One region of the Propionimicrobium sp. BV2F7 genome, then DNA from elsewhere that is predicted to be linked to it. Evidence: riboswitches for the same ligand, from Rfam matches in the RefSeq annotation. Region 1 holds a riboswitch; each other region holds the start of a gene.
The links. A riboswitch is a leader RNA that binds a small molecule or an ion and turns the genes downstream of it on or off. The one in region 1 is predicted to bind cobalamin.

Region 1 (9,768 bases):
AACGCGCGGCTACGTGCATAACGGTTGATGTCAGCTCGCCGGCGATCTTGTACATGTTCGGGATCATCAGCAGCAGACCCTGCGACGCGGTGAACGTCGTAGCCATGGCGCCAGCCTGCAGTGCGCCGTGGTAGGCACCTGCGGCGCCGCCCTCGGACTGCATCTCCATGACGTGCGGCACCTGGCCCCAGATGTTTGGTCGGTCCTTGGCCGACCACTCGTCGGCCAGCTCTGCCATCGGCGAGCTAGGCGTAATCGGGTAGATGGAGCAGAGCTCGTTGATGCGGAACGCTACGTCAGCGGTGGCGGTGTTGCCGTCCATGATGACGTAATCGGTGTTCGCGCTGGCAACCTCCGGCTGGCCGGTGTCCGGGTCTTCTTGGCCAATAGAATTTTTTACGCTCATTTAATTCTCCGGAATCATCTCGATGGCGTGCACCGGGCACTGCTCGTAGCAGGTTGCGCAGCCAGTACATTTGTCGTAGTCAAAGCGGTAACGGTGACCCTTGCCGAGCTTGATGACGGCGTCTTCGGGGCAGGAACCGAGGCAGCCGTCACACTCGAAGCAGTTACCGCAAGAAAGGCAGCGGCGGGCCTCGAAGTGCGCCTGCTCCTCGGTCAGGCTGCCGACGACCTCACCGAAGCCCATGCGTTCTTTGGTGCCAAGCTCGGGCTGAATGGTGCGCGGGTGGTCACCGAAATACCACAGGTGCAGGTCATCGAATTCGACGACGGGGTGCTTCACCTTGACGTAGCGGTCTTCGTTCTTCAGCCAGGCGTCGATCATCTTGGCGGCCTTCTTGCCGTGGCCGGTGCCAACAGTGACGGTTCGCTGACTTGGGACGGCGTCGCCACCGGCGAAGATGCCGGGCACGGAGGTCATCAGCGTGACGGGGTTCACCTTTAGGGTGTCGCCGTCGAAGTCGAGGCCGTCGATGTTGTGCAGGAACGCAGTGTCGGAAACCTGTCCGAGCGCCATGATGACGGTGTCCGCGGGCAGCTTCTCAAATTTGCCGGTGCCGTGCGGGCGGCCGTCCTCGTCGAGCTCCATGACCTCGACCATGACGTCGTCGGCCACCTCGCTGATGGTTCGCAACCAGTGCACCTGGACGCCCTCGCGTTCGGCCTCCTCGAGCTCCTCGCGGTGAGCAGGCATGTGCTCTTCGTTGCGTCGGTAGATGATGACGGCCTCTTCAGCGCCCATGCGACGGGCGGTACGGGCAGCGTCCATTGCGGTGTTACCGCCACCATAAACAGCGACCCGGCGACCGATCCTGGGTTTCTCGCCACTGGCCACATCACGCAGGAAGTCGACGGCGTCCACCATCTTTTCCGCATCCATGCTCGGAATATCGACGCGCTTGGACAGGTGAGCACCTACCGCGATAAACGACGCGTCGAAGTTGCCCGCGCTCTGCTCGGCCTGCAGGTCCGTTACGGTGTGGTTCAGGTGGATCTTGATGCCCAGGTTCTTGAGGCGCTCGACTTCGGCGTCGACAATCTCGCGAGGCAGACGGTAGGCCGGGATGCCGTAACGCATCATGCCACCGACCTTCTCACCGGAGTCGAAAATCTCGACCTCGTGGCCGAGCCTGGCCAGGTGGTAGGCGGCCGAAAGACCGGATGGGCCGGCACCGACGACCATCACTCGCTTACCCGTGTGCGTCACAGGCTTCTGGAACGTCCAGCCACGCTCGATGGCCAGGTCTCCCAGATAGCGCTCGACGGAATGGATAGAGACCGAAGAATCGAGGTCTGCACGGTTGCACGCGGTTTCGCAGGGGTGGTAGCAAACGCGTCCGTGAATGGCCGGGAAGGGGTTGTCGCGCACCAGCTGGCGCCACGCGGCCTCTTCTTTACCTTCTTTAATAAGGCGCAGCCACTCTTGGATGTTCTCGCCGGCGGGGCAGGCATTGTTACAAGGTGGCAGCAGGTCTACGTAAATCGGGATCTGCGTGCGAACTGGGCCGATTTTCGACGTGCCCAAAGCCAGGTCTGGAACCGCAGTCACGTCTGTGCGCTGCGTCACCTCGTTTGCAAGTTCACTCATTTTGCTCCGCTCTAAAACTTCTTCTGAAACCCCCTTGTTAGGCACTTTTGCAGGTGCGATGCGAGGGTCATCCAGCAGATTCAGAGTACACCGCTAGACAGACAGAAAATATAACTTGAGTAGCAGTTGCAGCAAGGGAAAACTATTACTTAGGTCTAGTGAACCTATAAACAAAACGGATTCATTTCCTATATTTCGGTTATGTAATCATCTAACAAGCAATTGTCTGCAATCATTCATTCGCCATAGGCAACAATTCCGACGATGACTTGCACACATATAGGTGAAGTTGCCAGAACTGATCTGAACTATGGCCAAGCTCAAACAGGTATTCATGTAGGATCGCCACGTGAATAACATTTCATCAGACCACGAAACCCGCGGCATATCGCATAGCGCCACCAGCGCAGACGACGCGCACCGCGGCGAGATCATGTCTCGCGTAGGCCGATATGGAGTAACCAGCGGTTACGTGAATACCAAAGGCGATTGGATCAAGACACCAACAAAGACGTTAGAGCTAGTCGCAAACAGGTTTGATACTTCCGTACCGCTAGACAACGAAAACGGCCCGCTGGTATGCAGCCCGGGTCGCTACCACCCAGAACTCTATGGAACGCTAATCCTAGAGAACGGGCATCACTACCGTGCCGAAGGCCTGGTGGACATGCCCGGATACCACATTCTTTACAACGACGCCGGCGTCCGCCGCTTCGTCATCTGCACGCCTGAAAAAATTCAGACCCCACAGCGTAGTTGGGGTTGGCAGATTCAGCTTTATTCGGCACGCTCCCGCTCTTCTTGGGGCATCGGTGATTTCCGCGACCTCGCGCTGATCTGCCGCATCGCCGCCATGCAGGGCGCGAGCTGCGTGCAGGTCTCGCCAGTCCACGCCATCGGCCCGACCGAGCACCCGCAGGCATCGCCATACTCGCCCGCGTCCAGGATCTTCCTGAACGTCCTACACATCGCACCGGGCGACGTCCTCGGCGCCGAGCATGTAGACCTGACCGACCTCGCGGAGGCAGGCTGCAAGCTAAACAAGGAACGCATGATCGACCGTGCAGCCGTCTGGAAGCTGAAGCGCGAGGCGCTGCTGCGCATCTGGAAGGCCGTCCGAAACGACCCGAACATCGAGCGAGACGCCTGGTTCGAGCAGTGGGGCAAGAAGCTTTCCGACTTCTCCACCTGGTCCGCCATCGCCGAAAAGTACGGCACCGACTGGCGCAAATGGCCGAAGGAATACCAGAATATTTCCTCCGACGCGGTTGCCGAATTCGTCAACGAGAACTCCGACCTCATCGATTTCCACAGCTGGATGCAGTGGGTTGCCCACGTCCAGTACGCTGCCGCTTGCCGCGAGGGTGTAGACGTCATCGCGGACCTGGCCGTTGGTTCCGACTCGGCCTCCCAAGACGCCTGGATCAATCAGGACATCCTCGAGTTCGACTTCGAGATCGGCGCTCCCCCGGATAGCCACAACATCGAGGGTCAGCGCTGGGGCTTGCCGCCGTTCAACCCGCAGAAGCTCGCGGAGGTGGATTTCAAGCCGTTCATCGATATGGTTCGCGCCACCCTGCGCGACGCCGGCGCGATGCGCATCGACCACGTCATGCAGCTCTGGCGCCTCTACTGGGTGCCGGTTTCCGGCAGCGCGGCCGACGGCGTCTACATCCACTACCCGGTGGACGCCATGCTTGCCATCATCAGGCTGGAATGCTACCGCCAGAACAGCTGGGTTGTTGGCGAGGACATGGGCACCGTAGCGGGCGGCGTGCGCGAGACGATGGAAGAAATCGGCATGCTGGGTAACCGCTCCGCAATGCGCACCCCGGTTCGCGAGTTCCCGACCCTGGGAGTGGGCACCAGCTCCACACACGACCAAGTGACGGTCGCCGGCCTAGCAACCGGTTTCGACGTCTCCGAGCTGAAGCGCATCGGCAAGAGCGCAGACTGGGCGCAGGTCGAGAGCACCCGCCAGGTGCTATGCGAGATGGCTCACGTCGACCCGACGAAGCCGCTCAACCAGATCACCCGCGACGACGTCCAGTCGATGATCATCGAGCGCTACCGGATGCTGCGCGACGCACCGAGCCGAGTCGTCCTGCTCAACCTGGACGATGCTGCCAGCGTCAAGGAGCGTCCGAATATGCCCGGCACCATCGACCAGTACCCGAACTGGCGCATCGCGCTGCCCCGCCCGGTGGACGACATCATGACGTCGTCGCTTGCCGACGAGCTGGTCAGCGTCATCGAGCAGGGACGCAAGCTAGATAAATAAGTTAGAAAAAGTATCGGGCCGCAAGATTCTTGCGGCCCGATACTTTTTGCCCCAAATTAACTCTTCATAAGGTTGGGAGTGGTTGGGATATCGCGCTAGGCTTGACGGAGTCGACACGAGTCGACGACGAGACGCTTGCGAAGCCGGTGAGAACCCGGCGCTGTCCCGCAACGGTATCTGCGCGCGGCGCGCAGTTAGCCCGGTCGCCAAGCCGATCGTCCCCACAGCGAAACACCCTCGAGGTTAGGGTGGCTAGGAGATTTAGTGAATTTTCCACGGCTACTTGGCATTGGCGTCGGCCCGGGGGATCCCGATTTAATTACTGTCAAAGCATTGAAGGCGCTGCGCAATTGCGACGTCATTCTTGTGCCATCCACCGAAGCTAGCGGCAGCAATGCCGGGCGCGCGGAGACCATCATCACGGCTGCTTCCCCCGAGATGGCCGAGAAGATCGTGCGCGTGCCGTTCACGATGAAAGACCCAACAGGCGTCACCACCCGCAGAATGACCAACTGGCAGACGTCCGCGGCCGTGGCCATCGAACAGTTCGAGGCGGGCGCCAAGCAGATCGGTTTCGCGACCATCGGCGACCCTTCTGTGTATTCCACGTTCAGCTATCTTGTTGCCAGCGTGCGCGAGAAGATAGAGGTTGAGGTGGAGGTCATCCCCGGCATCACGGCGATGCAGGCGCTCGCGGCCGCCTCGAAGACCCCGCTTTGCGAGGGCGACGAAGTGCTGGCGCTCGTGCCGCTGAAGAAAGGCATCGACCAGCTCGTCGAGGTTTCCGAGGTGGCCGACACCTGCGTGGTTTACAAGGCCGGACGCCACTTCGCCGCGCTGAAAGAGCACCTGAACGAGGTGGGCGAGGACGCCGTCGTCGGCAGCAATGTTGGGCTGCCCGAAGAAGAAATTTCATTGGTCAGCGAGCTGGATGAGGCGCCGTACTTCACCAGCGTTTTGTGGCCGCCGAAGCGCAACGGACTAGGAGAACGACTGTGACTGGCAAGGTAGTTTTCGTCGGTGCGGGCCCGGGTGCCCCCGACTTGATCACGGTGCGCGGCGCCGAGACCATCGCGAACGCGGACATCATCATTTGGGCGTCGTCGCTGGTTAACCCCGAGGTCGTCGCCCGCCACAAGGAGGGCGCAGAGCTGATTGATTCGGCCTCCGCGTCCCTGGAGGACATACTCCCCTACTACGAGCGCGCTCGCGACGAGGGTATTCTGGTTGCTCGCGTTCACACCGGAGACCCCTCCATATATGGCGCAACCGCAGAGCAGCGCCAGGTTCTCGACGAGATGGGCGTGCCCTACGAGACTATCCCGGGCGTATCCGCGTTTTCTGCTGCTGCGGCGATGAGCGACGTCGAGATCACCCTGCCCGAGGTTTCGCAGTCGCTTATCCTGACCCGTCTGGAGGGTGGCCGCACCCCGATGCCGCCGAAGGAAAATGTCCGCGACTTCGCCTCGCACGGCACGACGATGGCGCTTTACCTTTCGGCAGCACGTTCGAAACAACTCCAGGAGGAGTTACTGGCCGGCGGCTACCCCGAGGATACCCCGGTGATTATCGGCTACCAGGTCACCTGGCCCGACCAGTTCATGGTTCGCTGCAAGCTTTCCGAGCTCGAGTCGACTATGAAGGCCCACAAGCTGTGGAAGCACACGGTCATTTTGGTTGGCCCCGCCCTCAGTGAGGAGCGCATGGTTAAACGCTCGCACCTCTACCACCCCGGTTTCAGACACGAATACCGCCCTGCGGACCCGAAGGCCGCAGCGGATCTGCGCGATAAGGGCGCAGAGGCGCTCTGAGCCCGCCGCGCGAAAGGACAACACATGATTACCGTTTACGGATTCATCGCCGAGCCCTCCGAAGAGCTTCGTAGGGACGCCGCAGACGCCGACCTGGTGGTGGGCGGTAGGCGTCACCTGGACGCGCTAGGCGTCGAAGAGGACAAGCGCGTCGTGCTCGGACGCATCGCCCCGGCGATCGACGAGATGAAGAAGGACCTCAACCGAAAGATCGTCGTGGTTGCTTCCGGCGACCCGCTGTTTTACGGAGTCGTGCGACGCATCCGTGCCGCCGGCCTAAAGGTCCGGGTTGTGCCGGTCGTCACCAGCCTGCAGATGGCTTTCGCTGCCGTCGGGCTGCCGTGGGACGACGCCTTGCTGGTTTCCGCACACGGCAACGACCCGGTGCCCGCCTTCGACGCCTGCCGGCGGCACCCGAAGGTCGGCATTCTGACCGACCCGAAGAACACACTGCCACAGATCGTCGAGGCCACCGCGGGCTTGGGCAAGACCTACGTGCTGGCCGAGAAGCTTGGCAACGCCGATGAACAAATCCGCGTCATGAACGAGGCGGAGGCCCGAATGGTCACTGACATCACCTCGCCGAACGTCGTCCTGGTGCTCGACCACCACCCCGATGAGCCAGAAGCTCTCGGCGAACAACACCCCATCGTCGGTGGCTTCGACGCCGTACCGCAGATCTAGGAGAACAATTGAGCGACAAAATCATTGGCCAGGTAGCCACCTCGCCCGCAGCGCAGGCCCGGGCTGCCCAACTCGACGAGGTACTAGGCGAAACCAAGCACTACTTCGGCAAGTCCGGCGAAGGTCTGCGCACTGCTTGGGAAGAATGCGATCTGATCATCAGCCATCTGGCGCTCGGCGCGACCACCAGGCTGATCGCCGATCTGCTGAAGAGCAAGAAGACTGATCCGGCCGTCGTCGTGGTTGACGAGGCCGGGAAATTCGCTATTCCGCTGGTCGGCGGACACGTGGGCGGGGCGAACGAGCTGGCCCGCAAGATCGCCGAGGGCATCGGCGCGGTCGCAACCGTCACCACCGCAACCGATGGCAGGGACATCCCCGGACTGGACACGCTCGGCTGGGCCACCACTGGCGATCTCGCCGGCGTCACCCGTGGCATGTTGGACGGTGAGCCGGTCGAGCTGGTCCGGGGCGGCTGGCCGCTACCCGCGCTGCCCGAGAACGTCAACGAGCCTGGCGTTCCACGCGTCGAGCGTCGCGGCACCCACGTCAAGGAGCTGCCCGTTGCACCGGCCAAGTTCCGCATTTTGGTTACCGATTCCAACCAGGTCCCCGACGATCTGCCGACCGTGGCGATCCACCCGAAGTCGCTGGTGCTTGGCATGGGCTGCAACCGAGGCACCGACGTCGCCGAGATCCGCGAGCTAGCCACCCGAGTTCTTGAAGAAAACAACCTTTCACTGTCTTCAGTCACCGCGCTGACCAGCGTCGACGCCAAAGACGACGAGCAGGGCTTCATCGATTTCGCGGCCGAGCTGGGCGTGCCGTTCGTCACGTTCAGCGCCGACGAGCTAGCCAAGGTCGAGACGCCGAATCAGTCGCAGCACGCGCTCGAGGCGGTCGGCACCGGCTCGGTTTCGGAGGCCTCCGCGCTGTCCTACCTGCCCAGCCACGTCGCCGGCTCCGAGCTGATCATCGACAAGCAGAAGACCCCGAACGTCACCGTCGCGGTGGCCAGGCTCAAGCCGATGGGACGCCTGAGCGTCGTCGGCCTCGGCCCCGGTGCAGACGACCTGCTGACCCCGCGCGCCAAGAACACGCTTCGCGCCAGCGCGGTCGTCGTGGGTTACCGTCCGTATGTCGCGCAGATCCGCCACATGCTTCGCCCCGGCACCGACGTCATCTCAACCGGCATGGGCAGTGAAGAAGCACGCATCGCTATGGCCATCGAGAAAGCACGCGAGGGACGCGAAGTTTCCATCGTCTGCTCCGGCGACCCGGCGATCTACGCTATGGCCTCCCCCACCCTCGAGTTGGGTACCGAGGGCATCGACGTTAGCGTCGTGCCCGGCGTAACCGCTGAGCTGGCGGCATCGTCGATTCTGGGCGCGTTCCTCGGCCACGACCACGTCACCCTCTCGCTTTCCGACCTGCACACGTCGTGGGACAACATCGAGAAGCGACTCAAGGCGGCCTCCGAGGGCGACTTCGTCGTCGCGCTGTATAACCCCCGTAGCCATAAGCGAGTCGAGCACCTGCCGCGCGCGCTCGAAATCCTGGGCTGGAACCGGCCCGAAACCACGCCCGTCGCCGTCGTGCAGAACGCAACCCGGCCCGGCGAAAACTACCGCGTGGCGACGCTGGCAGACTTCGACCCCGAGTGGGTGGACATGCGCTCCATCGTGCTCGTCGGGTCGTCAACCACCCGACTGGTCAAGACGGGACGAAACAAGGAAGTTGTTGTCACGCCACGCGATTACAAGTGGCTCGAAGAAGAAACCAAATAACCGAAGGGAAGAACTATGACTGCACTAGTAATTGCAGCTCACGGAACTCGAATCGAAGAGGGCCAGCAGCAGTGCCGCGCGCTGATCGACCGCGTCCGCAGGATGCTGCCGGACGTCCGCGTTCTTGATTGCTACGTCGAGCTGGACGAGCCGACCATCGCCGAAGCCGTTACCGATGCGCTCGAAACCGACGCCGACAAGTCCGCTGTCGTCGTTCCGCTGATGATCGGCACCGGCAGCCACGTCGAGGAGGACATTCCTGAGGGCTTCGGTGCTGGCATCGAGACCGTGGCCGGTTCGCGCGTCACTTATGCGCCGCATCTTGGGCCGGATCCGAGGATGATCTCCGCTGTCTGCCAGCGCATTTCCGCTGCCGCAGCCGACTGGTCTGACGACGAAATCAGCGTTGTGTTCCTTGGCCGCGGCACCAGTCTGACTACGCCAAACGCCGATCACGCGCGCCTTGGCCGCGTCCTGCTGGAGAAGGGCGGCTACGCCGACCTGACTAACGCCTATATTCAAGTGACGCACCCGAACCTGACCGAGGGCCTACAGCAGGCCTACGACAAGGGCGGACGCAAGATCGTCGTCATGCCGCACTTCCTGTTCCACGGCCGGCTAGAAAACTGGACCCACAAGCAGGCTAACGAGTGGGTCGCCGCTCACCCCGACGCCGAGGTTCGCGTTGCCGACGTCATCGGCGATTGTGATGAGCTGGCCCAGGTTGTCGTCGATCGGTTCCGCGACGCATCCGGCAAGCTCTCCGACCACGGCGCCCCACAGGTCTACCTGGCCGGCCTGGTTCTTGCCGGACGCAAAGTGGTTCTGGCCGGTGGCGGCCACGTCGCCGCCCGCCGCATCGAGAAGCTGATTGATTCCGGCGCTGACATCACCGTCGTCGCACCATCTTTCGACGAGCGAATCAAGTCTCTCGGCGAGCTGGGCAAGCTGAAGCTCGTCGAACGCGAGGTAACCGAGGCGGATCTGGACGACGCCTGGTACGCCATGGCGCTCACAAACAAGCCCGAGGTAAACGAGCAGGTTGCGGCCTGGGCGGAGGCTCGACGCGTGTTCTGCGTCCGCGGCGACGACGCCAGCGGCGGCACCGCCTGGACCCCGGCCACCGGCGCCGCTAACGGCCTGCTGGTGGGTGTC
Region 2 (9,768 bases), 230 kb from region 1:
CACCGGTCACGCGCTCGTTGTGCACGCCCAGTTCGAAGATGAGATCACGCCCGAAGAGGCAACGAAGATGCTCGAGAACGCCGACGGGGTTAAACTCCTCGACGCCCCGACTCCTCGCGACGCAGCCGGCGCTGACTTCAGCCTCGTTGGCCGCATCCGACAGGATCTGTCTGTGCCCGACAAGACCGGTCTGACCATGTTCATTGCATGCGACAACCTGCGTAAGGGTGCCGCTCTGAACGCCATTCAGATCGCCGAAATCGTTGCAGCGGATAAAAAGTAACTTTATTTAGAGTTTGCCCTGTGGGTAAACTGGTCAACTGTCTGTCGAGAACTTTCTAGGGACGCAACGCGTCGATTAAGGTTCTGCAGTAAACATTTTCGAAAATCAAGGAAGGCGATCTAGTGGGATCCGTTATTAAGAAGCGTCGCAAGAGGATGTCGAAGAAGAAGCACCGCAAGCTGCTCAAGAAGACTCGTATCCAGCGTCGACGCGCAGGTAAGTAGCTAAGACTTCTGCATGAGCGCCGAGCCAGCTCGGGAGCGCACGAGTAACGCAGCAGCTCGAGTATTTTTCTTGGGCTCTGCCGGCGGGCTACCCGCCTACCTGCCACTATCGAGCACACGAGTGTTGGCTGAGGCGAGTCTGGTTATTATCGAACCGCAATTGCGACACATCCTTCAACAGGAAGAGATGCAGTTGCGGAAAGACCACACCTTAATCGAGGTAAACAATTTCGATGAGGTGTTCGCAGCAGTCAGATCGGTCAGAAGCAACAGTCAATGCGACGAAATCGTTGCGTGGCTGTGTGTTGGCGATCCGCTTTCGGACGGCGAGATCTGTTCCCGTCCTGTCCACGAGGTAATGGCGCTGTGCTCTGCCGCCGGCATGAAGGTCGGCGTCGTTGCGACTCTGACTTATCCCCAAATCGGCTCTATGCGGTTCGGCATGCATTTGCCGAACACGTATGTCCGCGCTCGAATTGGTGCGGAAGAGGAGGTCTCCCTTCCTAAAACGGGAGATTTGCTGTTGCATGTTTTACCGGGGGCACTGGAGGCGGCGAGCAAGTCGCTTCGCAAGGCCGGCTACAAGGCGTCCGAGCCAGTGTTTCTGGTTACATGCGATCAAAACATTCTTCCGCCAGAGCAGACCACCGTCGGTAAGCTAGCGAGAATCAAGGACGAGTACGGCAGTCACCATCTTGTCGCCGTAGGCCCTTATCTGAACAACCCGCGTATTGAGTGGACACAGACCCGCCCATTGAACGGCTGGAAAGTTCTGATTCCCGTGACGAATTCGCTGGATCCGTCGTTGGTGCGCCGGCTGCAGATTTATGGCGCCACGCACACGGCGGTTCCGACCATGTCGATCGAGCCGCCGCGCAGCAAGACCGCTTTGGAACGCTGCGTCCACGGCATCGTCGAGGGCAACTATCAGTGGGTGGTTTTTACTAGCGTCCATTCTGTTCGCATCATCATCAAGCAGATGCAGGAGTACGGGTTGGACGCTCGTTGCTTCGCTGGTATCAGGGTGGCTGTCACGGATGAACAGGCCGAGAACGAATTGAAGAATTGGGGTATCAACCCTGATTTCGTTCCCGACGAGCGCACTGCTTCTGGGCTTGCGGAAGAATTTCCGTTCCACGATGATCTGCTCGACCCTATCGACTGCGTCTTGGTTCCTAAGGCGGAGGTTGCGACCGATCCTATGGTGGCTGGCCTCGAAGAGCTTGGATGGCAGGTCGAAGAAGTTACGGTTTATCGGGCAGTTCGCGCGGCTCCACCGTCCCCCGAGATTCGAGATTCGATCAAGGGTGGCGACTTCGATGCGGTGCTGTTCACCAGCTCGAGCGCTGTGCGCAACCTGATCGGTATCGCGGGCAAGCCGCACGCCAGCATGGTGGTCGTCGCTATCGGCGATGCCACGGCGAAGACGTGCGAGGAGATGGGGCTAGAGGTTGCTGCTATCGCGCCCGAGCCTAATCCTTCTTGCCTGGTAGAGGTGCTGGCCAATTTTGTGGAGGAGCGCAGAGCACTTCAGATTGCCGACGGCAAACTTCCGCTTCGCCCGTCGCAGCGGCGTAGGCGCCGTAAGAAACGCAGTTAAGGCTATATTTATATGACTCTGACCAAGGTTCACCTGATCAGGCACGGAGAAGTGCACAACCCCGAGGGCATTCTTTATGGACGGCTGCCCGGTTTCTACCTTTCAAGTAATGGGCGGCAGATGGCGGACGCGCTTGCCGAGCATTTCTCCGACTACGAGTTGGGCGCGTTCATCTCTAGCCCCCTAGAGCGCGCGAGGGAGACTATTGCCCCCATCGTCTCCAGCCACGACGGCGAGTTGGAGATCGACGAGCGCCTGATCGAGGCTGGTAACAAGCTGGCAGGTCAGGTGTTCGGAAAGAACAACAAAGCGATTTTCGATCCGCGCAACCTGCGCTACTACTACAACCCGTTCAAGCCGAGCTGGGGAGAGCCCTATGCCGAGATTGCCGAGCGGATGCAGGCTGCTGTTCGTGACGCAGCTAAGAAGGTCGGCCCGGGTGGTCAGGCTGTGATGGTCAGCCATCAGCTGCCGATCTGGGTTTGCCGGCTGGCTTTCGAGGGCAAGAAGCTCTACCACGACCCCCGCAAGCGCACCTGCCGGGTTGGTAGCGTCACGACGTTTGCGTTCCGTGACGATGAGCTGCTGGGTATTGGATACCTGGAGCCGGCGAAGCACCTGTTAGGGGCCGATGCGAACCGGGCATTTTCTTCCGGGAAATAACGGTTTGGCGTGGCGTTGGAACACGCGCTCATTTTTTGTCGGTGGCATCTGTCATGATTGAACCATGAGTGAGCACTTCGATCTTTGTGTAATTGGTTCGGGATCCGGGCTTGCGGTGATGCCGCCCGAGGTTACCGAGCGCTGGCAGACGGCTCTGATCGATCCGGGCACGGGCCCTACCCAAGCTTTCGGCGGCACATGTTTGAATGCCGGTTGCATCCCTTCGAAGATGCTCTCCATTCCTGCGTCTAGCGTCGCTCAGGTGCCGGACGCGGAACGAATGAATGTCTCCTTAACCTCGCAAGGCATCGATTTCGATGCTCTTCGCAAGCGCACTTTCAACCGCACGGATGCCATCTCTGATGGCGGTCTTGAGTGGCAGCTGAGCCGCGAAAACGTGCAGGTTTTCCGCGACTACGCGCATTTCCTCGACGAGCACACGCTCCAGGTTGGCGACGAAATCATAACTGCCGATAGGTTCGTAATCGCTGCGGGCTCTCGTCCTAGGCAGACGGATAAGCCGGGCTTCAACGAGCGTGATCTGCAGCCGTTCGTCCACACCAGTGAATCCGTCATGCGCATTGAGGAGGTGCCGGAGCGCTTGGTGATTCTGGGCGGCGGTACCGAGGCCGTCGAGTTTGCCCACATCTTCTCCGCATTGGGTTCGACGGTCACGGTGATTAACCGCAGCGGCACTCTTCTTCGCAAGATGGATGAGGATATTGCCAAGGCCGTCACCGATGCGCTGAGCGAGCGCGTTGCCGTTAGGCTGAATCAGAGCTATCAGAGCGTGGATGCGGCTCCCGAGGGCGGGGTGGTGGTCACGGCCAAGGACTCTTCTGGCATCGAGTACACCTATCAGGCGGACATCGTGCTTTCGGTCATCGGTCGCGTGCCCAACGCAGATGTTTTGGACGTGGAGAAAGCTGGCGTGGAGCTGGACGATTCCGGTCTGATTATTACCGACGAGTTGCAGCGCACCAGCGCAGACCATATTTGGGCAATAGGCGATATCTGCAACACGCACATGCTCAAGCACCTCGCTAACGTGCAGGCTCGAGTCGTTCTCGCAGACATCAAGGCTAAGCTCGCTGGCGACGAGCTGAAGGTTGAGGATAGGCCCGGCCCGCGCAATCAAGACGTTGTGCCGATGGGCATCTACATCACTCCGGAGGTCGGCAGCATTGGCCTTACAGAGCAAGAGGCCAAGGAAATCGGTCCCTACGCGGTATTCACTCAGAAGTTCTCCGACACGGCTTGGGGCTGGGCAATGAATGACGAGGGTCACTTCGCCAAGATCCTGGCCAAGCCGGATGGCACGTTGCTCGGCGCGCACATCGTCGGCCCGCAGGCGACTTCTCTGCTGCAGCCGATTATTTCCGCAATGGTGGCCGGTCTTAGCGCCAGGGAGGCAGCGGACAGGCAGTTCTGGCCGCACCCGGCGCCCGTCGAGGTCGTGGAAAATGCGCTGCTCGGCGTCGCAGAAGAAGCCGAAAAACTAAACGCCTAGGCAGGACTATTGCGTCCTTTAGGGCGAGTTATGAAAGTGGTGGTGTCAACCGTATTTAGCGAGCGGGCCTGCGGGGCGTACACTTTTTGAGGTTTAACTTAAAGGAGACTGATGCCAGTACGTGAAGATCTACGTAACATCGCTATCGTCGCACACGTCGACCATGGCAAAACTACGCTCGTTGACGCCATGCTTTGGCAGTCTGGTGTTTTCCGAGAGGGCGCGGATGTTGCCACACGGGTGATGGATTCGATGGATCTTGAGCGCGAAAAGGGCATCACCATTCTCGCTAAGAACACCGCAATACGTCACAACGTTGGCGGCGCCGAGGCGGTCATCAACATCATCGATACCCCCGGTCACGCTGACTTCGGCGGCGAGGTTGAGCGCGGCCTAGAGATGGTTGACGGCGTTCTGCTACTCGTCGACGCATCGGAGGGCCCGCTGCCGCAGACTCGCTTCGTGCTCAGCAAGGCACTGGAAAAGAAGCTGCCGATCATCGTTGTTATCAACAAGGTGGATCGTCCTGACGCCCGCATCGAGGCCGTTGAGGAGGAAACCTACGAGCTGTTCCTAGACCTAATCGCTGACGACGACGAGACGGGTCTCGACTTCCCGGTCGTCTACGCCTCCGCCAAGGCCGGTAAGGCATCTTTGAACCGTCCCGCAGACGGTGAACTGCCCGACAGTAACACGCTCGAGCCGCTGTTCAAGGTGATCATGGACACCATCCCTGCTCCGACCTACGAGGAAGGCGCGAGCCTGCAGGCCCACGTAACAAACCTCGATTCCTCGCCGTACCTTGGCCGCCTAGCGCTTTGCCGCATCGTCGCAGGTGAAATCACCCGAGGCCAGACGGTCGCCTGGATCCGTCGTGACGGCTCGGTCAAGAACGTTAAACTTTCCGAGCTCCTGATGACCGATGGTCTGGAGCGCGTCTCCGTAGAGAAGGCAGGCCCTGGCGACATCATCGCAGTCGCTGGCATCGACGAGATCACCATCGGTGAAACTCTCGCCGACCCGGAGAACCCGGTTGCTTTGCCGCTTATCCACGTCGACGAGCCTTCGATTTCAATGACCATCGGTATCAACACCTCGCCGCTTGCCGGGCGTTCCGGTACTCAGCTGACGGCTCGTCTGGTTAAGAACAGGCTCGACGCCGAGCTCATCGGTAACGTATCCATCCGTGTTCTGCTCACCGAGCGCCCAGACACCTGGGAGGTTCAGGGCCGTGGTGAGCTGCAGCTCGCCGTCTTGGTGGAGATGATGAGGCGCGAAGGCTTCGAGCTTACCGTCGGTAAGCCGCAGGTCGTCACCCAGGAGATTGACGGAGTAACTCAGGAGCCGACCGAGCGCCTGACCATCGACATCCCCGAAGAGCACCTTGGAGCAGTCACCGAGCTGCTTGGTCAGCGCAAGGGGCAGCTCGAGAAGATGTCGAACAACGGTTCCGGCTGGGTTCGCCTGGAATACGTAGTGCCTAGCCGTGGCATGCTCGGTTTCCGCACTGAGTTCCTGACTAACACTCGAGGCACCGGCATTATGAACCACGTCTTCGAGGGCTACACGCCTTGGGTTGGCACGCTGCGCACCCGTCAGACCGGGTCGCTGGTTGCTGACAGGCAGGGCACCGTCAATAGCTATGCATTGTTCAACCTGCAAGAGCGCGGCACTCTGTTTGTTGCTCCGGGCGACGACACCTACGAGGGCATGGTTGTCGGCGAGAACTCTCGTCCCGACGACATGGATGTCAACCCCACCAAGGAAAAGCATTTGACCAACATGCGTTCGGCCACCGGCGACGAGCTTGAGCGGTTGATTCCGCCACGCAGGATGAGCCTGGAGCAGTCGCTGGAGTATTGTGCTGCCGACGAGTGCCTAGAGGTCACCCCGGACGTTGTTCGCGTCCGCAAGGTTCTGCTGGACGCTCGCGACCGCGCGAAGGCCCGCAACCGAGCTAAGAACTCTTAATCGAATAAACTCTAAACGTGTGGGTCATGCTTTCGGGCGTGGCCCACATCTTTATTAATTTGCCCACTCCGCACGAACGCGCATCGACTATTTTGGCCCATTCGGCGGACGCAAGAATCTTTTCGTTTAACCGGTTCGATGGTGTGTCCGGGTGGATATGGCACAAGATCAGGAGTACCTTATCTAGTGCTGGTTCACCACAGTGGCCACTAGATGCAGTGGTTTTGGGGTGACGCAAGAGGGAATCCGGTGAGAATCCGGAGCTGTCCCGCAGCGGTAATAGGGAACGAACGGCGAACAGAAGCACTGGCTGAAAAAGGCTGGGAAGCGCGCTAAGTAGGTTTTAGCCCTTAAGTCCGAATACCTGCCGGCATATCGCAAAGAGGTTTTGCGATTTAATCCGAGCTTCGAGGAGAAAGCATGTCGGTTGAAACGCGCGCGCACACGCACGTCATTACCCCAATTTCTATTCACAAGCGCGATGGCAGGGTCGTCGATTTCGATCTAGGCAAGGTCATCGACGCGCTGACCAAGGCATTCGCCGCCACGGATCAAGACAACCCCAAGCAGCACGCACATCAGGTTTCGTTCGGAGTGCTCGCAGAGTTGCAGCGTCGCGAGCTGAGCACCCCGAGCGTCGAGGATGTGCAGAACATCGTCGAGGACACCCTGATGCGCTACGGCTATCCTCACACCGCGAAGGCCTACATTCTTTACCGCAACGAGCGCACTCGCGCCCGGGAGGCGCAAAACCGCCTGATGCAGTCGTTCGACAAAATCACCTTCGGCGCCGAGATATCGGATGCTCAGCGCGAGAATGCCAACGTCGACGCAAATTCCGCAATGGGCACCATGCTCCAGTATGGTTCCGAATCGGCCAAGCAGTTCAACATCCTTCGGGTGCTTAACCCTGATCACGCCGCGGCTCATGTCGCAGGCGATATTCACATTCACGACCTAGACTTCCTGACGCTGACCATGACCTGCTGCCAGATCAGCCTTCGCGATCTGTTCAAGGGTGGCTTCTCAACTGGCCACGGCGTCATCCGTGAGCCCAAGTCGATCACCTCTTACGCCTCGCTGGCCTGTATTGCGATCCAGTCCAACCAGAACGATCAGCATGGCGGCCAGGCGGTGCCGAACTTCGACTACGACATGGCCGATGGCGTGCGCATGACCTTCAATTCCATCTACCGCTCGAACCTCGCGAAGGCGTTCAGGCTTTTCGGTGCCGAAGAAGCCGCCGAAAAACTAGGTGATGTCGAGCTGCGCGCAAGGCTTTCTGCCACCGACGACGTTTTGAAGCAAGAGGCCGAAGAGCTCTCGGAGGCACTCGGAATCGAGTTAAAGACCGTTGTCAAGGTGCAGAAATTCGCTCTTAAAGAGGCCGAAACCGAGACTCGTCGTGCCACCTATCAGGCCATGGAAGCCTTCCTGCACAACCTGAACACTATGAATTCCCGTGCGGGGGCGCAGACTCCGTTCTCTTCAATCAACTTCGGAACGGACGTCAGCGCGGAGGGCAGGCTCGTCATGCAGCAGCTGCTGCTGGCGACGGAGGCAGGGCTGGGCCACGGCGAAACCGCGATCTTCCCGATCCAGATTTTCCGTGTCGCAGAGGGCGTAAACCTGAACCCCGGCGACCCGAATTACGACCTCTTCCAGCTGGCCTGCAGGGTCAGCGCCAAGAGGCTGTTCCCGAACTTCTCGTTCCTGGACTCGCCCTTCAACCGGCAGTACTACAAGCTCGGCCACCCGGAAACCGAGGTCGCATACATGGGCTGCCGTACGCGCGTCATGGGCAACGTCGCCGACCCCACACGCGAGATCACTCACGGACGTGGCAACTTGTCCTTCACGTCGATCAACCTGCCGAGACTGGCGATCGAAGCTAGGGGATCTATCTCCGAGTTCTTCAAGAGCCTAGATTCCGAAATCGATCTGGTCATCGACCAGCTACTCGAGCGACTAGCCATCCAAAGCAAGCGTCGAGTCTGCAACTTCCCGTTCCTGATGGGGCAGGGCGTCTGGATCGACTCTGAGAAGCTCGATTGGAAGGATCAAGTGGCGGAAGTGCTAAAGCACGGCACCTTAGCCATCGGCTTCATCGGCTTGGCCGAGACCCTGATAGCGCTGATCGGCGAGCATCACGGCCAGTCGGAGAAGGCCCAGGCGCTGGGGCTGGAGATCGTCCGCCAGATGCGTCGTCGCACGGACGAAGCCGCAGAGAAATACCGGCTCAATTTCTCGTTGATTGCCACTCCCGCCGAGGGGCTGTCAGGGCGCTTCGTCCGCATGGATAAGGAGCGCTACGGCGACATCGAGGGCGTCACCGACAAGGACTACTACACCAACTCGTTCCACATTCCGGTGGCATTCAACATCAGCGCCTTCGACAAAATCCGCCTCGAGGCTCCCTACCACGAGCTGACCAACGGCGGGCACATCTCCTACATCGAGCTTGACGGCGACCCAACCAAGAACCTCAGTGCATTTGAGGCCGTCGTAAGGCAGATGTATGCGTCTGGAATTGGCTACGGGGCCATCAACCACCCGGTCGACCGCGACCCGGTTTGCGAGTTCACCGGATGCATCGATGATGAGTGTCCGAACTGTGGCCGTCACGAAACTCCCGATAAGCCGTTTGACCGCATCCGCCGTATCACCGGATATCTAGTTGGCACCCTCGACCGCTTCAACGACGCCAAGCGCGCCGAAGAAGCAGACCGCGTCAAGCACGGCTCAAGAAGCCCCCTGATCTAGTGGTCAAGATCAGGGTCGCGGGCACCTTGAGTGATTCCATCGTGGACGGGCCCGGCCTGCGCTACGTGGTGTTCACTCAGGGTTGCCCGCTTGCTTGCAAGGGGTGCCACAACCCGGCGACTTGGGACAACAACGGTGGCAAAGAGTTAGACGTTGAGCAGATTTGCGCGGATATGTTCGCAAATCCGATGCTGACCGGTCTGACGCTCTCAGGTGGAGAACCCAGCCTGCAGGCCGGTGCTTGCGCACTGCTAGCTAAAGCCGCAAAGTCTAGGGGCATGAGCGTGTGGTCTTACTCGGGATACCGAATCGAGCGGCTGCTCGAACGCTCACGCACACAACCCGATATCCTCGCATGGCTGAATGCTCTCGACGTGTTGGTGGATGGCCCTTTCGTTCTAGCTAAGAGAACGTTGAGCCTTCCTTGGCGCGGCTCCACCAATCAGCGACTGATTGATGTGCCAGCAACACTATTGGCCGGCGTGGCAGTGGAATGCGCTAAAACGAATATCGAAAGCTATTCACAAAATTAAGCACCAAGGGTACCCTTAGTTGAGAATCGTTTTCTTTTTAACTTAGGAGTGCAGAGTGGCGCAAGACCAAAAGGCCGGCGAGACCGTCCACACATCCGCGCGTAAGGGGCTAGCGAATTCGGTTTTGGGCACCCGAAACCTGATGATGGTGGCGGCGCTTTCCGTCGTCGGATTGATACTGCTTATCCCCTTGAACTACATCGCCCCAGCGTTCGGAGCAT
Region 3 (9,768 bases), on a different contig from region 1:
CCAGTGCAGTGCCGTTGCGCTGATCACACCGTCAAAATCCGTGCCCACCGAGTCAGGCAGATTCGGGGAAGCAATATCTTCGTCGATGAACTGCATCTTGTCGAACTTATTGGTTTCGCGGCCCAACCGCAGCAGCACTGGGTCTCGGTCTACCGCGACGACACTCGAATCGGGAATCGCCTGCATGACAGCAGTGCCCAGGCTGCCTGGCCCGCAAGCCAAGTCCAGCACCTTGATAGGTGCGCCCTTTTCAGCACGAACGTTGCGCAGCACATCGATCATGGTGCGGGTGCGCAGGTCACGGAATTCGATGAATGCTTTCTGCTGGTCGTGCCAGGCTGCTAGTAGTTCTTCGGGACCCACTTAATTTTGCCCTTCTCTTCGAGAAAAAATGAGGTGCGGTAGGCCATAGTGCGTTATGACGTCGACATCGATGCTGTAGACGGGGGTAATTATTTCTTTAGTCAAGACTTCACATGGGGGTCCGCTTGCCACGATCTTCCCATCGCACAGCATCAAAATCTCGTCACAGCACTGCGCGGCCAGATTTAGGTCGTGCAACACGATGATCGTCGTGCAGTCCAGCGATTTCACTAGGTCGAGTAGCTCGAACTGGTAGTGCAAATCCAGGTGGTTGGTTGGCTCGTCTAAGAGAAGATAGTCGGATTTCTGAGCGATTGCTCGCGCAATGGCGACGCGTTGGCGCTCGCCTCCAGAAAGTTGCGTCACCATTCGCTGACTCAACTCGGTGATCGAAACCCTAGAAAGCGCCCTGGCCACGATTTCTTGATCGGCGTTATTGCCGTAGCTCGGCAGCGACGAGCCAGCCAGTCGGCCAAGCATTACGTAGTCGTAAACCGAAAGCGCGAGCGTATCCTCGCGCTCTTGGGCCACCACCGAAATTTTTTCGGCGATCTGGCGACGCTTCATTTTCGCGATGTCGTCGCCGTCCACCTCGACGCGACCACCGGCAAGTTCCAGCGCGCGAAACAGCGAAAACAACATGCTGGACTTGCCCGAGCCGTTTGGCCCGACAATGCCGAGCACCTTGCCTGCCGAGGCGCTCAGGTTGACGCCATCGACGACCACCCGATCGCCCCGACAGACACGGATATCAGTTGCTTTAAGCATTTATTTTTGCAGCCTGTTGGCCAGTTCGACGGCGCCGTCAACCGAAAGGGTGGATGGCGGATCGGTCAGAGCGAATGGCAGGAACACTACCTGACCTTCTTGACTTGCTTTCAGGTCTTCTGAACCCGGGAAACTGGCGAACGTGTTTAACGCTTCATTTTCGTCGGGATTCAGTGACAAGACGACAATGTAATCAGGATTTTTGGCAAGTAGATCCTCCATTGAAATTGGGAATACCCTCTTCGGGCCATCGGCGTAAGCGTTTTCGATGCCATTAGCTTCGAAGATCGGCTGCACCATCGAAGATGAATTGAAAGCCGATAACTTATCTGACCCTGGCGTAACGAAGACAGCGACGGCCTTAGCCCCTTTAACTTCCGAGGAAGGTTTGATTTTTTGGATCTGGGCTTCAGAATTTTTCTTAACTTCCTCAGCCTTTTTCTCTACTTGGAATATCTTTCCCATCTTTTCGATTTCGTTATCTACAAGGCCAAAATCTGCGTGATCTAGCTTGTAATTGGGGCAGTAGGAATCTGGTGAATAGAGCGGGACACCTGCTTCTGCCAAGGCCTTTCTGTCGACAGCTTTGTCGTAGCCAATAACCAGATCGACGTTCATGTCCAGGACGGTTTCAGTTGCTACCGTAGAACCACCGGTACCGAGTTTCCCGGACTCAGCTGATTCGATCTTATCCAGCTTTTTCTTAAGCTCTGGGCGAACGTTTTTAATGCGGTCATCACCAGCGCGGAAAACTACTTTATCTAGCACGCCTAGCTCATCGAGGATCGATGAGTTGACGTCTGAGATCATTAACACGCGCTCGGGAGCCTTGTCTAAGGTCAGGGTTTCGTCGCAGCTTTTGACCTGGATTTTTTCGGGTGCCGACGAACTTTCTGCAGCTTTCTTGTCTGCGGCTGACTGTCCGCAAGAAGCTAGCGGGACGGCTAAGGCCAATGCGGCCAGTGCACAAACGAACTTCTTCATTCGTTTACTCCTTTTCTTTTTGTTGTCGCTGGTTACTTCATTCGCCTAACCAGCAAGACGATGAATGGCACGCCAACCATGCCGGTGATTACCCCGATCGGCATTTCAATCGGGGCGAAAGCTATGCGCGCGAACGTGTCGGCGATAACCAAGAAGAATGCTCCCGCAAGGGCGCAGCCAAGCGTCAAAACTCTGTGCGAAGAGCCGACGATCGAGCGCATCACGTGCGGAATAATTAGGCCGACGAAACCTATCGCGCCCGATGATGCCACAGCGATGCCGATTACGGCAGAGACGGGAATCAGGATCGCCAGCCTCGCCTTGGTTGGCTCGATGCCAACCGATTGGGCCGTGCGATCTCCGCTGGACAGGGCGTCGAGAACTGGGCCGAAAAGCGCCACGACAACTGAGAAAATGAGGGCCGTAACAATCAGTGGAACCGCCTGCGACCAGTTAGCGCGGGCAAGCGAGCCAAGCATCCAGAACATGACGGCTTGAGTTGCCTCCGGCGTGCCCGAAGAGAAGATGATGAAGTTGGTTAGAGCCTGGAAGCCGAAGTTGGCCGCTAGGCCGGCGAGAATCAATCGCAGAGACGATCCGGAATTTCCCGTCACCAGAAGCAGAAACAGCGTTGCCGCCAGCGCGCCCGCGAATGCGGCCAAGCCAACCGACCAAGAAGCGATAGACCCGAACAGAATTATCATTGCAGCAGCGCCCGTCGAGGCACCCGAGCTGACGCCTAACACGTACGGTTCGGCCAGGGGGTTGCGCACCACAGCCTGCATCACGGCACCTGCAATGCCCAGGATCGCACCAATAGCCAAGCCCGAGATGATTCTAGGTAGACGGGTCTTCCAGACGATTGCATCCACGTTCTGGCTCCACGTGATGTCGACGTCCAGACTTGGGATGTGACTTTTGATGACGCCGATGACGTCGCCGACGGACACGGCGGCCGGGCCAATAGCGATCGTAACCAATGGCAAAACGAGGACTGCAGCCAGCAAAGCGAAGAGAATCAGCCGTTGGCGGCGCCTCGTCTTGCCGTAAAGCTCGAGTGTCTTTGCGGTGGCTGTATCGCTCACGAATCTTCTTTCTGTTCAAGCCGTCTTGCGCGGCGTACAAAAATATTCGACAGCCCAGGTTTTCGGACTTGTTCGCTAAGCGACTTCACCGTTGCGCGACAGTTCTGGATACAAACCAGAATTCCCCTGTGGCTAACTACATAGAACCTATCAGCAATATGTGAAAATGGACATCCGTATTAAAAATTGCAAAGAAAATCCCGCAGGCATTAGGCGTCTGCGGGATTTTCTTAGTTTATGTGCCGTTAGTCGTGGCCAGAGTCCATCGCGGCGCGGTCGAGAACCTCGCCCTCGGTGGAATCGATGCCGCGGTTCGCGATCTCGCCTGCGCGTCCAGGCTGCAGCTCGCCGAGCAGATCCTGAGTCGCGCCAGCGGTGATCTGACCCTGCGAAGCGTAGGTTTCCAGCTTGCTGCGCGAATCCGCGATGTCCAGGTTGCGCATGGTGAGCTGGCCGATGCGGTCCGTCGGGCCGAAGGCGGCGTCCTCAACGCGTTCCATCGACAGACGATCCGGGTGATAGCTGAAACCCGGGCCGCGGGTGTCCATGATGGAGTAGTCCCAGCCGCGCCGCAGCCTGATGACCACCTCGCCGGTGACGACTGCAGCAACCCAGCGGGCGATGGAATCGCGCGTCATCAGCGACTGCGGATCCATCCAGCGGCCCTCGTAAAGCTTGCGCCCGAGCTTCTGGCCCTCAGCGTGGTAGTTGGCCAGCGTGTCCTCGTTGTGAATCGCATTAATCAGGCGCTCGTAGGCGATCCACAGCAGCGCCATGCCCGGTGCCTCGTAGATGCCGCGGCTCTTCGCCTCGATGATGCGGTTCTCGATCTGGTCGCTCATGCCCAGGCCATGGCGGCCGCCGATCTCGTTTGCCTTAAGCACCAGGTCAACGCGCGAATCGAAGTGCTCGCCGTTGATGGCAACAGGGAAGCCCTCGACAAACTCGATGGTGACGTCCTCGGTGTCGATCTGGACGTCCGGATCCCAGAATTTGACGCCCATGATCGGTTCGACGTCCTCCAGGGATGCATCCAGCAGCTCGAGGGTCTTGGCCTCGTGGGTCGCGCCCCAAATGTTTGCGTCGGTGGAGTAGGCCTTCTCCTTCGAGTCGCGGTAGGGCAGATCGCGCTTGGTCAGCCAAACGCTCATCTCGTCGCGGCCGCCAAGCTCGGAGACGAAGTCCTCGTCCAGCCAAGGCTTGTAGATGCGCAGCTGCGGGTTAGCGAGTAGGCCGTAGCGGTAGAAACGCTCGATGTCGTTGCCTTTGTAGGTGGAGCCGTCGCCCCAAATGTTTACGTCGTCTTCGGCCATGGCGCGAACCAGCAGCGTTCCGGTGACTGCGCGGCCGATTGGAGTGGTGTTGAAGTACGGGCGGCCGGCGCTGGTGACGTTGAACGCGCCACACTGCAGAGCCATCAGGCCCTGATCGACCAGCGATTCCTTGCAGTCGACCAGGCGCGAAAGCTCGGCGCCGTACTGCAGGGCACGGCCGGGAACCGACTCGATATCTGGCTCGTCGTACTGGCCGATGTCTGCAGTGTAAGTGCAGGGAATTGCGCCCTTTTCACGCATCCAAGCCACTGCTACCGACGTATCGAGGCCACCTGAGAAGGCGATGCCAACGCGCTCGCCTGCGGGCAAAGAAGTTAATACTTTAGACACGCCCGCTAGCTTAACGCGCTAAAGTAATAATTTCCACATTGACCGAATAAACTTTCGATAGTTGCGATAGTGACCAACTCGCCTCGAACGGGGGAGTGCTGATTCGCCGCTTATATAGATGTGGAATTTAATCTCGCAAGTGCGTGACAAAATGTGGTCGCTAAGGCATAAAATTCGGCAGCAGGATGAAATTCGTCTCTCCAGCAAGGGGAAACGCGTTTAGATTGCAAACTTACTAATCCAGCAGCCACGTCTTGTCGCGGTGTGACTAGATGAAAACCGGCCGACGCCCAAACGGACGCCGGCCGGCAACTAATAGAAATAATTATCGAGGCTGGTCGACTGCCAAAACGATCTTGCCCATCAACTGGCCAGAGTCGAGCATCTCGTGAGCCTCAGCCGCATTCTCCATCGGGAAAACGGTAATATCAGGCAACGAGAGAGTCTCATCCTCGTAAAGCGGCCAAATCTTTTCGCGAACAGCCTGGGCGATTTCTGACTTCTGCTCAGTCGGACGGAACCGCAAGCTCGTCGCCGTGATGGTGCCGCGCTTGTTGAGCAGCTTGCCGATGTTTAGCTCACCCTTGACGCCCTTCTGCATGCCGATGATCACCATGCGCCCATCCTGAGCCAGGCAATCGACATTCGGCTGCAGATATTTAGCGCCAATGATGTCCAGGATCACGTCCACGCCCTTGCCGTCGGTCGCGTTCTTGACGCGCTCGGGCCAGTCCGTGTTGTAGTCGATGACGACGTCTGCGCCCAACTCGCGGCAGTAGTCCAGCTTCGCTTCGGACGCCGTCGTGATGACGCGCACGCCCATGTACTTTGCGTACTGGATTGCGAACGCGCCGATGCCGCCTGCGCCGCCGTGCACCAAGAACGTCTCGCCTTTGCGCAGGTGGACGCGCTCCAAGTTGCTCAGCACAGTGGCGGCAACCTCGATCAGGGCCGCAGACTCGACAAGCTCGACGTTGTCCGGCGGTGGAATCAGCTGGCCGGCCGGCGCAACGAAATATTCCGCGTAGGCGCCGCCCGAAAGCAGCGCGACAACCGGGTTACCCGGCGCAAAATTGTCTACGCCCTCACCGACGGACTCGACGACGCCGGAAGCCTCCAAACCCAGCACGTTCGTGACGCCCTTCGGCGGAGGATAGTAACCGCGGCGCTGCAGTGAATCGGCACGGTTGATGCCTGCAGCCACCGTCTTAACTAGCACTTCACCAGGGCCTGGTTTGGGGGTGGCCACCTCCGTCCACTGCAGAGTTTCAGGTCCACCCTCTTGGGTCTGTGTAATTGCATGCATACATCTAGCGTGCCATCCCTTGGAAACTTTGCGTGCGCTAACATAAGATTTACTCGCAACAATCTGTTGTGCTGGCGAGGTCGCATAGTGGACTAGTGCAGCCGCCTTGAAAGCGGCCGAGCGAAAGCTCCGTGGGTTCGAATCCCACCCTCGCCGCGATTCATCCTTAGGCGGACTAGGAGCATTAATGCCCGAAAAATCCACGAAATACGTGTTCGCCCAGCGGCTACCGATCTGGACGTACGCTCTTGCTGGCCTGCTCACCGTGGGTGGCGTGTTGGCTCTGGTCCTTGGCAACTCCGCAGTGTGGACGGTGCTCGGCATCGTCGGAATTGCCCTCGCCGTTCTCCTGTTGTTTCTCCTGATTCTCATCGCCCGCAAGATCCGCCTCGAGGTGACGCTCGACGAACGCGGGTTCGTTGTCAATAACAGCGGCGATATTCGTAAAGGCGGTTGGGACGAGGTGACGAGCGTCTCGTCCACCCCAGATTTCAGCCGAATCGTGATTCGTTGCGGCGCCATCAAGCGCACCTACATCTCCGCTCCTCGCGGCGAATGGAAGACCCTCATGACGGAGCTAGTCGAAGACCTCCGCGGCAGGCTAAATTAGCGGCTTGGCCTGGCGTTTTGTGCGGAATGCCTATCCGATCAGGTAAACAGCAATGTCGGTGTCCCCGATTAGGTAGTTGCCATCTTCGGCGTTCACAACAGCGTCGATTCCAGCAGCTCGGGCGGCCTCTTTGGCTGCTTCCTCGAATTCTTTAGTGCGGTAAATCACCGTCGAGGTTTCCAGCCCTTCCGCGGTTGAATTGTTGGCGATCGGATTGACGAAACCTGCCCGCTGGAGCTTCTCTGCGGTCTCTTTTGCCCATCCGTGACGGCTAGAAGCGTTCAAAACCCAAACTCGAATGTTCGATTTATCGAGAGAGCTATCGGCTGCTTCTTCAGGCGTCGACGTGGCGGATTGGCTTGGCTTAGCGATTGTTGACGGGTTAGCGCTCGGCGTAGCAACAGTTTCGGACGGCGTCGGGGTTGGCGCGCTGGAAGGTGTTGTGTCAGGGCCTTTCGTGTAGCTAACCCAACCCCAGGCAAGTAGCGCGCCCAGCAGCGCGGAGATGAGAACTGCCAGCACCGTGTGCCAGCGTTTGTGAGGACGTCGCTGCGTGCGAACCAGCTGGACTTTTTCCGTCTTGCTGGATTCTTCGGGTAGATATCCTCGTTTGCTCATGCGCTAACAGTAGCCGTTGGCGGCAATACTTATTACAACAGCCACGCCATTGCGCACCCATTTCGAGCCGAGTGAATGGTTGACGTTACATTTACATATTGTTGAATTACTATATAAAGTTTCACCCGTGGGGTTACCAAAAAGAGGGCTAGTAGACGATACAGCAAGCAGGCAGAGCGCTGACCGGCACCCGATACGCAGGTGGCTGCTCAGGATTTTGCTGTGCGTCGTTGCTTTCGTGCTCTCGTTCGCGGTTACCGCTGCTGCGCTGATTTACAGCGACCTTTCTGGACGGGTAAACAACTTCGAAGCCCCGGCGATGGCGGGGCGAACACCCCCAGATTCGTATGACGGGCTACCCATCAATGTGCTCATCATTGGTTCGGATACCCGCGCTGGGCAGCAGAACATTGAGGGATCGGTTGAAGGCGACACCTCGGCTCGTTCAGACACGACCATGGTTGCCCACATTTCAGCGGACCGTAAGAGCGTCAATGTGGTTTCCATTCCCCGCGATCTGATCGTGGACATTCCCTCTTGTGAGCGTAAGGATGGAAGTGTCTCTCAGCCTCAGCGCGCTCAGTTTAACTGGGCCTTTTCTATTGGCGGTGAAGGCGGCGATCTGTCTTCGGCAGTTTATTGCACCTGGAAGACAGTAGAAGAGATGTCGGGAATCCGCATCGACGAATCCGTGGTCGTCGATTTCAATGGGTTTGCCGCGATGATTGACGCGTTGGGCGGCATCAACATGTACGTTCCGTACGCGGTGCACGACTACGAGTATTCCAAACTTTTCCTTGACCCCGGCTGCCAGCATTTCGATGGTGAGAAGGCCCTAGCATATGCCCGAGTTCGTCACGGCGTTGAGGGGTCGGACGGCTCGGACCTTCGTCGTATTGAACGCCAGCAGGCCGTGATGAGTGTGATGTTGCACACTGCGTTGAATAAAAACATTCTCACCTCTGTCAGCGAGCTCTACAGGTTCGTTGGTAACGGGTTGTCATCCCTGACCATCTCGGAGGGGCTGTCTTCTGTTGCTCAGCTCGTTGGACTGGGATGGTCGCTTCAGTCCATTAACCCAGAGAACCTTCGCTTCGTTACGCTGCCAGTTGCACCTGCTCCAGAAGACATCAACCGTGTCGTGCTGGATGGCAATGGGGCCGACGATATTTGGGAATCGTTCAAGAATGATTCTCCGCTTCCCCCAGGCACAGAGGTGCGAGACGGCAACGGCAGTGTTTACGAGATTCCGGACCTTTCAGTCCAGCCGATTCAGCCTAGCGATTCTCCGGCCGCAGAGAGCACTGAGGGCACTGAGCCCGCAGCTGAAGCGCCCGTCGAGCCTGCCCCTACCGAAACCGAGGCTGAAACCGCCCCAGGTCTTCAGAATGGCGAATTGACGCCGGCGGAACTTGCTCGGTTGCAGCGAGAATGCGAGTTAAGCGGCAGGTAGCCTCAGATCTTTGGCAAAGGTTAGGCGCCAGATATTTCTGCCTGGTTTTGCTCTTGCTCTAAGTTGCCATTATTCTAGGTTGGACGTCGCTGACGTAGGGTTTCGGCTTTGAGCCTTATAGGTTCTGAATCGAAGCTTGGAGGTGTCGCCTAGTCGGCCTATGGCGCCCGCCTGCTAAGCGGGTTTGGGGCATAAACCCCATCGCGGGTTCGAATCCCGCCACCTCCGCGGCCGTTGACGGAATCCCGATTTGGGTTTTTCGGCTAAACGGTATTAAAGTAATTTCTCGCATTGAGAGATGCGCCCGTGGCTCAACGGATAGAGCACCTGACTACGGATCAGGAGGTTGGGGGTTCGAATCCCTCCGGGCGCGCCAGTTGCTAAAGGCTCCGGTTAGTCGGGGGCCTTTTTTATTGCTCAAATTGGGGTTAATACCCAAGATGTGCGTATGGGGTCTGCGTGTCGTGGCTTGTTTTATCGTTTGGCCCAACCTTTGCGGATGTGTAGCGAGCCGTCTTGGTAGGCCGGGTCGTGGTTGTTGGCGGCTGGCAGCGGCTTGGGTTGGCTGGTGTTATGGCGGTGATTAGCCAGCCAGGCGATAGGGTCTGCCGGGTCGATAGATTTGTGGTTTAACAGCCATTCGACCGCTGTTTTCATATGGGGCTCGGATAGGCCTCGATGCGCGTTAAGTAGGCGTTGGATCGCGGCGTTGACCTCGCCCTCAAGGCGGCTAGCGGTGGCTTTAATATCAAGCCCAGTGAATTTCGGGTTTAATACCCAAGAAATGTTAAAATTTTCCTAAGAATATCCGCCTACTTGGAGGGAATTGTGAGGGAAAGTACGAAAAGGGTGATCAGCCTCTTGATCGCCCCGTTGGTGTTTTTGGGGACGATGGCCACTGCCGTGATGGCTCCCCA

Region 2: linked by a shared signal. The riboswitch ahead of HMPREF1255_RS07715 (anaerobic ribonucleoside triphosphate reductase) and the one ahead of cobI (precorrin-2 C(20)-methyltransferase) in region 1 are both predicted to bind cobalamin.
Region 3: linked by a shared signal. The riboswitch ahead of HMPREF1255_RS05895 (iron ABC transporter permease) and the one ahead of cobI (precorrin-2 C(20)-methyltransferase) in region 1 are both predicted to bind cobalamin.

What each region holds. Positions count from the first base shown of each region.
Region 1 covers NZ_AZIS01000005.1:50,346-60,113, reverse strand. Annotated here, with positions in the region: gene nifJ (pyruvate:ferredoxin (flavodoxin) oxidoreductase) at 1-322, opposite strand, end outside; gene HMPREF1255_RS06735 (NAD(P)-binding protein) at 407-2,050, opposite strand; gene malQ (4-alpha-glucanotransferase) at 2,400-4,331, shown strand; cobalamin riboswitch at 4,426-4,554, shown strand; gene cobI (precorrin-2 C(20)-methyltransferase) at 4,596-5,330, shown strand; gene cobM (precorrin-4 C(11)-methyltransferase) at 5,327-6,142, shown strand; gene cbiE (precorrin-6y C5,15-methyltransferase (decarboxylating) subunit CbiE) at 6,167-6,826, shown strand; gene cobJ (precorrin-3B C(17)-methyltransferase) at 6,835-8,613, shown strand; gene HMPREF1255_RS06705 (CbiX/SirB N-terminal domain-containing protein) at 8,629-9,768, shown strand, end outside.
Region 2 covers NZ_AZIS01000005.1:278,713-288,480, forward strand. Annotated here, with positions in the region: gene HMPREF1255_RS07690 (aspartate-semialdehyde dehydrogenase) at 1-283, shown strand, start outside; gene HMPREF1255_RS09675 (30S ribosomal protein bS22) at 406-507, shown strand; gene HMPREF1255_RS09465 (uroporphyrinogen-III synthase) at 521-2,107, shown strand; gene HMPREF1255_RS07700 (histidine phosphatase family protein) at 2,120-2,770, shown strand; gene HMPREF1255_RS07705 (FAD-dependent oxidoreductase) at 2,835-4,280, shown strand; gene typA (translational GTPase TypA) at 4,392-6,251, shown strand; cobalamin riboswitch at 6,425-6,638, shown strand; gene HMPREF1255_RS07715 (anaerobic ribonucleoside triphosphate reductase) at 6,672-9,014, shown strand; gene nrdG (anaerobic ribonucleoside-triphosphate reductase activating protein) at 9,023-9,547, shown strand; gene HMPREF1255_RS07725 (ECF transporter S component) at 9,603-9,768, shown strand, end outside.
Region 3 covers NZ_AZIS01000004.1:330,385-340,152, reverse strand. Annotated here, with positions in the region: gene HMPREF1255_RS05910 (trans-aconitate 2-methyltransferase) at 1-363, opposite strand, end outside; gene HMPREF1255_RS05905 (ABC transporter ATP-binding protein) at 364-1,131, opposite strand; gene HMPREF1255_RS05900 (ABC transporter substrate-binding protein) at 1,132-2,115, opposite strand; gene HMPREF1255_RS05895 (iron ABC transporter permease) at 2,148-3,134, opposite strand; cobalamin riboswitch at 3,236-3,365, opposite strand; gene argG (argininosuccinate synthase) at 3,446-4,864, opposite strand; gene HMPREF1255_RS05885 (NAD(P)H-quinone oxidoreductase) at 5,190-6,170, opposite strand; tRNA gene HMPREF1255_RS05880 (tRNA-Ser) at 6,244-6,326, shown strand; gene HMPREF1255_RS05875 (hypothetical protein) at 6,358-6,780, shown strand; gene HMPREF1255_RS05870 (LytR C-terminal domain-containing protein) at 6,811-7,398, opposite strand; gene HMPREF1255_RS05865 (LCP family protein) at 7,526-8,851, shown strand; tRNA gene HMPREF1255_RS05860 (tRNA-Ser) at 8,990-9,079, shown strand; tRNA gene HMPREF1255_RS05855 (tRNA-Arg) at 9,152-9,227, shown strand; gene HMPREF1255_RS05850 (hypothetical protein) at 9,326-9,508, opposite strand; gene HMPREF1255_RS05845 (hypothetical protein) at 9,680-9,768, shown strand, end outside.